2 regions of the Shewanella maritima genome follow, and region 1 is predicted to be linked to the other one. Evidence: predicted binding sites of a transcription regulator. Region 1 holds the regulator's gene; the other holds the start of a gene.

Evidence for each region. The regulator sigma-54, encoded in region 1, starts transcription at its own class of promoters, with help from an activator protein. The targets are predictions, from matches to a motif close to GTTGGCACGNNNNTNGNNT.
Region 2: flgA (flagellar basal body P-ring formation chaperone FlgA) is a predicted target of sigma-54. The motif match lies at 1,416-1,434, and genes of this name have one in related genera.

The regions. Positions count from the first base shown of each region.
Region 1 covers NZ_CP036200.1:1,594,853-1,598,232, forward strand. The annotation lists gene lptA (lipopolysaccharide transport periplasmic protein LptA) at 1-443, shown strand, start outside; gene lptB (LPS export ABC transporter ATP-binding protein) at 452-1,186, shown strand; gene EXU30_RS06915 (RNA polymerase factor sigma-54) at 1,332-2,822, shown strand; gene hpf (ribosome hibernation promoting factor) at 2,846-3,133, shown strand; gene ptsN (PTS IIA-like nitrogen regulatory protein PtsN) at 3,136-3,380, shown strand, end outside.
Region 2 covers NZ_CP036200.1:678,236-681,615, reverse strand. The annotation lists gene flgM (flagellar biosynthesis anti-sigma factor FlgM) at 8-343, opposite strand; gene flgA (flagellar basal body P-ring formation chaperone FlgA) at 418-1,164, opposite strand; gene EXU30_RS02945 (chemotaxis protein CheV) at 1,615-2,535, shown strand; gene EXU30_RS02940 (CheR family methyltransferase) at 2,586-3,380, shown strand, end outside.

The DNA of each region.
Region 1 (3,380 bases):
TTTTTTATGGTCCAGTGACTGTGGTTCAAGGTTCAATCAATATTCAAGCAGATGAACTACGCGCATTTACTTCTGATAACTCTGTAACCAAAACCTTAGTCGCCACTGGTAACCCTGCGACTTTTTCACAAGAGTTAGACGACGGTAAAATCGGTACCGCTAGCGCCTCTGAAGTACGCTACGACCTCGCAAGCACCACCTTGACGCTGACAGGTAAGGCTAAGCTTGACCAAGCAGGCAGTCAGGTAACGGGTGATATCATTCGCTACAACATTGATAAGCAAGAACTCATAGCCCAAAGTAAGGGCGATGAGCGAGTGATTACCATTATCCAGCCAGAGAACTTCCAAGATCCGTCAGAGCAAGCACCTGTCGAGCAGCAGCCTGAGCCGCAAAGGCGAATAGAACAACAGCAAGAGCCATCAACACAAGGTAATCAGTAGGCTAAGTAATGACAGAGCAAATCACCTTAACGGCTGAAAACCTGGCTAAAAGCTATAAGAACCGCCAAGTAGTGAAAGACGTAAGCTTATCGGTTTCCACTGGGCAAATTGTTGGTCTACTGGGCCCAAATGGTGCAGGTAAAACCACCACCTTTTACATGGTTGTTGGACTTGTAAAAAGTGACCACGGGCGCATTTTAATTGATGCAGATGATTTAACTTCTGATCCAATGCATCTGCGTGCGCGCAAAGGCATTGGTTACTTACCCCAAGAAGCAAGCATCTTCCGTAAACTAACTGTACACGACAACATCATGGCAGTTTTACAAACACGTAAAGAGCTAACTAAAGAGCAACGTGTTGAAGAACTTGAACATTTACTCGAAGAATTCCATATCACTCACATTCGCGATAGCCAAGGTATGGCATTATCAGGCGGTGAACGTCGCCGAGTAGAAATTGCCCGAGCACTGGCTGCAAACCCGAAATTTATCTTGCTCGATGAACCATTTGCGGGTGTTGACCCAATTTCGGTAATCGACATCAAGAAAATTATTCAGCAACTCAAATCTCGTGGTCTAGGGGTGCTGATCACTGACCATAATGTGCGTGAAACCCTCGATGTTTGTGAGCATGCTTATATCGTGAGCCAGGGTAACTTAATTGCCGAGGGGACACCAGATGAGATCTTGAGCGATCAGCAAGTTCGTGCAGTATACTTAGGTGAACAATTCAAGCTATAGTTATTGATGATTTGGTTTCGCTCGCTCAACTACATGGGCGGCGACAGCATTAGCTTCGACTGAGTACCAATCCAGTCTCTCCTAAGGAAACCAATTACAAGCATTAATGTGTGTCTCTTATACGATACCTAGGGATAAGTGGTAAATGAAAGCGTCACTACAGCTCAAAATGGGTCAACACCTGACTATGACCCCACAACTGCAACAGGCAATTCGCCTACTGCAGCTGTCTTCATTGGAGCTACAACAAGAAATACAACAAGCATTAGACTCTAACCCACTGCTTGAAGTAGAAGAATTTTACGACGGTAAAGACGCCTCAAAAGACAAACAAGATCAAGCTGATACCGATTTTAGTGAAGCAAGCCAAAAGTCTGCTGAAACAGATACTTCCAACGTTGATCTCGCAGACTCGCTCAATAAAGAATCTATGCCTGACGAGCTGCCAATGGACACCACCTGGGATGAAGTCTATACAGCCTCACCAGTTGCCAGCACTGGCGCAACCAGCTCTGGCTCACGCGACGATGATATGCCATTTCAAGGCGAGACCACAGAAGGTCTATACGAGCATTTGGAATGGCAAAAAAACCTCACTCCTTTTTCTGATACCGATTTAGCCATCGCCACAGCCATTATCGATGCCATTGACGATACAGGCTATTTAACCCAAAGCACCGAAGATATCCTTAGCGCTATGGGCGATGAAGAGGTTGAGCTAGAGGAGGTTGAAGCAGTACTTAAACGTATTCAGCATTTTGACCCCATTGGCGTTGCTGCGCGCGATCTAAGTGAGTGCCTGCTTATACAGTTAGCGCAATTTCCTAATGACACGCCTCATATTGACAATGCGCGTATGTTGATTGCCAACTATCTCGACCTGATTGCTGGCCGTGACTTTCGTTTACTTATGCGTAAAACCAAGCTTAAAGAAGATGAACTTAGGGAAGCAATTCACCTGATCCAATCATTGAATCCAAAGCCTGGAGCGGCAATCACACCTAGTGATGATGAATATGTCATACCTGATGTTTCAGTATTAAAGAAAAATGGCCGCTGGGTCGTGGAGCTTAACCCTGACAACATGCCAAAAATTGGTGTCAATCAGCATTACGCTTCTATGGCTCGTAGCACCAAGAGCCAGGCTGACAGCCAGTTTATTCGCGGTCATTTGCAAGAGGCTAAGTGGTTCATTAAGAGTCTAGAAAGCCGTAATGACACCCTGTTAAAAGTGGCCAACTGTATCGTACAGTTCCAACAAGGCTTCTTTGAATATGGTGAAGAAGCCATGAAACCAATGGTACTCAACGATATTGCTGAGGCCGTCGAGATGCATGAATCCACTATTTCCAGGGTTACCACACAAAAGTACATGCATACGCCACGCGGTCTATTTGAACTCAAATACTTTTTCTCAAGCCATGTCAGCACAGATGACGGCGGCGAATGCTCATCTACAGCTATTCGCGCCTTTATCAAAAAGCTGGTCGCCGCTGAAAATCAGAAAAAGCCATTAAGCGATAGCAAAATGGCACAACTGTTAGCGGAGCAAGGGATTAATGTTGCTCGTCGTACGATAGCGAAATACCGTGAAGCAATGCTTATCCCGCCCTCAAACCAACGTAAGAGCTTATAAGCTCAATCAAAGGAGGACGATATATGCAAATAAACCTAACGGGGCACCACATTGAATTAACTGACTCACTTAGAGAGTATGTTGACAGTAAATTTGCCAAACTAGAGCGTCATTTTGAGCAAATCAACAATGTGCACGTTATCCTAAATGTCGACAAACAAGTACAAAAGGCTGAGGCTAAAGTCAGCCTTAGTGGAGGAGAAGTCTTCGCCACTTCTGAACACAGCGACATGTATGCTGCAATCGACTCTTTGATCAGCAAACTTGACCGCCAGGTAATCAAACATAAAGAGAAGCTAACCAAGCATTAATGATGGAAATTCGTACCATCCTGCAGCCGGAGTGCACTGCCTGTGCCACTCCGGGCAGTAAAAAAAAGGTATTGCAACTCATCAGCGAAATCGCAGCAGAGCAATACTCAGACCTTTCAGCACAAGAAATTTTCGAAAGTCTTGTCGCTCGAGAAAAAAAAGGTAGTACAGGTATAGGTAATGGCATCGCAATTCCCCACGGCCGTTTAGACAGTATCGAACAGCCTATCGCCGTATTTATCAAGTG
Region 2 (3,380 bases), 920 kb from region 1:
CAAACGATTACTCTTCGTTTAAATTCAGGCCGTCGAGCTGGGCTTCGAAACTAGCAATGTTTGCCGCTAGTTTTTCAGGGTCTACTTTATAGCGACCTTCTGAAATTGCTTGTTTGATTTCAGCAATCTTAGCCTGATCAACATCTGGTAATGCTGCCATTTTACTTTGTGCGCTTTGTAAACCTTGAGCTTGCGAAGTAATGCTTACTGAGTCACCTTTGACTGCAGAGCTTGCCTGCTCAGTTTTAGCACCGCTGCCAGCATCTTGGCTTGCTTTTGCTTGACGAGAAGTCTGCAAAGGCGTGCTGGTGGCCGTTTTTAATTTGTTAATGTCAATTGCCATAATAGGCTCCAACGTAAGTGATGAGGTTTCCCAATAAGGCTATCGGCCAGTAGAAAAATAACTTTAGAATTATTTTACATTTTAACTTCTACTTCGCCAATGCCAATCACTTGCGCATCTAACTGTTTGTTAGAGTTTGTATTTTTGACTTTGATCACATCGCCTATATTACCATCACGCATGGCTTCGCCTGTGGTTTTTATTTGTAGCGTATCGGTTTTCGCCCAAATAGAAATTGCATCGCCTTTGCATACGAAACAAAGGCTACGCTTTAACAGCGGTGAGCCTTGACTGGTTTTGCGTTTAACTCTAGTGCCAACAAGCTCATCGATGCTCGAGTAATATTCACCGCGAAGGCTGTATTGATCCATGTACGCCAGAGTGAGTTGGCTTGATGACAATACCGTTTTTGGTGACAGCACTTCTTTGGCCACGACAACCGGATATTCAATCGCGACTCGCACGGCGACATAGATTTGCCATGGGTAAGCAAGGTCGGGGCTATCGCAGCTAATTTTTACCGTATTAGTACGCGAGATTTCTCTATCTGTTGCCAGGTTTGCTGAAATCGGTTCATAGCATCTTGGTGGTTGCTGGCGGCCTTCTAGGTTTTGCGGCGTAATCGTTACTTTTGCATTGGGCTTTGGCGCAATTTTTTTAGAAATCACCTCTTTAGCTAACATATCTATGGTCGATAAGTTAGGAGTAACGATGCTTTGCTGAGCCTCACCTTTATTTGCTTCGTTTGCCGGTGATTGATTGGCACTTAACGGCAAGGTATGGGTTATCAGCAAACAAAATAATAAAATTTTTACTTTCATAATGAAGATACTAGCGAGTTTTGCCAGATTACACCTATACTCTTTAAATGTTATTCAAAAATAATAACTTTGGGTTTAAATTTCATGTTTTGCATGAGAATTGAACATTTGTTGCAACACGCTGCTCGGCAAAATGTAATTACACTACTTTTGAGTTGATTTTGCGCAAGTTTGCGATAAGTTTGTGAACAAAGTTAATGAATCAAAGTTAATTTTGAAATAGGATTCCCTGTTGGGCATTAGCATTAATTAAGCAAAAACTATGCCCAGCTATGTAGTCAGTTTTTTGGCAAATGTCATTCATGTTCATGATTGCGCTATTTGAACATTCGTCGTTTAGTTAGTTATGGCGATGACCGTTGAGATAAAAACTTGCAACCACGTGAGAAGACAAAGCTATTTGGCTGGTGTCGCCATTGAGTAACACATTAACAACAACAAGGCAGTGTTATGTCGAGTATTCTTGAGTCTGTAAATAAACGTACGCAACTGGTTGGTCAAAATAGATTAGAACTGCTGCTGTTTAAATTAAATGGTCGTCAGCGCTTTGGGATTAACGTCTTCAAAGTGAAAGAGGTGCTGCAGTGTCCGCCGCTCACGAGTCTGCCAAAATTAAATTCTTATATTAAAGGTGTTGCCCATATTCGTGGGGCAACCATTTCAGTGATTGACTTAAGTGCGGCAACAGGTGGCCGTCCGTTAGAGTCGACTGAAAACTGCTTTATTATCATTTCTGAATATAACCGCAGTGTTCAAGGCTTCCTAGTGAGTTCAGTCGAGCGCATTATTAATATGAACTGGGAAGCGATTATGCCGCCGCCACAAGGTGCGGGTCGTTACTCATACTTAACTGCAGTGACAGAAATTGAAAATGAGCTCGTCGAGATTTTAGATGTAGAGAAAATCTTAGATGAAATCTCACCAGTAAAAACTGCTATTAGTGAAGAAGTTGACGAAACACTGACTATAGACCGTGAGCAGAACTACCACATTATGGTAATTGATGACTCTGCTGTCGCACGTAAGCAGATTATTCGCTCGCTTGAGTCATTGAACTTACAGATTGATACTGCAAAAGACGGTAAAGAAGCGTTAGATAAGCTTAAAGCAGTTGCTGAGGAGATGACGGATGTGTCTGAAGAGATCCCGCTTATCATCTCAGACATCGAAATGCCAGAGATGGACGGGTATACATTAACGGCAGAAATCCGTGATGACCCTAAACTGAAGAACATTAAAGTGGTACTACACACTTCATTAAGTGGCGTATTCAATCAGGCTATGGTTGAAAAAGTTGGCGCTAACGACTTTATTGCTAAGTTTAACCCTGACGAGCTCGCCGAAGCCGTTAACAAGCACCTGAGTGTATAAGTTATTAGTTTGAACATGGGCAGGGATAGCTCTTAATTTAGGAAGTAAATGTGACTAATAAATCACTTGCTGAATCAGAGTATAATCAATTTAGGCTTTTCTTAGAGCAGCACAGCGGAATTGTGCTCGGTGAGAACAAGCAATATTTGGTGCGAAGTCGACTAGCGCCGTTAATGGGTAAGTATAACTTGCCGTCTTTATCTGAAGTGGTTAAACGTTCAATGAAACCTACCGAGCGGCAAATGCGCGCCGAGGTGATTGATGCTATGACCACCAATGAAACCTTGTGGTTTCGTGACCGATACCCATTTGAGTTGCTACAAAATACTTTACTGCCGAATTACGGCAAGTTAGGCAGACCGTTGAAAATTTGGTCTGCGGCTTGCTCTTCAGGCCAAGAGCCATATTCGTTAGCTATGACTGTGCTGGAGTATCAGCAACGTAAGCCTGGTGCATTATCGGGCGGGGCGTCAATTCAAGCGACTGACTTGTCACCATCAATGCTAGAGCGGTGTAAAGAGGCTGAGTATGACAGCTTAGCATTAGCTCGTGGCTTGTCTGAAGAGCGCAAGCGTCAGTTTTTTGATGCTTTGCCATCGGGCAATATGAAGGTTAAAGCTAATGTGAAGCGCCTAGTCAATTTCCGCGCTCATAATCTTCTTGAAAGCTATAGTTTGTTGGGTAAATACGACATTATTTTTTGTCGTAACGTATTGATTTACTTCGCTCCTGAAGCAAAAGCTAAAATACTGCGGCAATTTGCTGCCGCTTTGAACCCAAAAGGGATTCTGTTTTTAGGGGCTTCTGAGTCAATTGCTGGATTGACTGACGAATTTGACATGGTG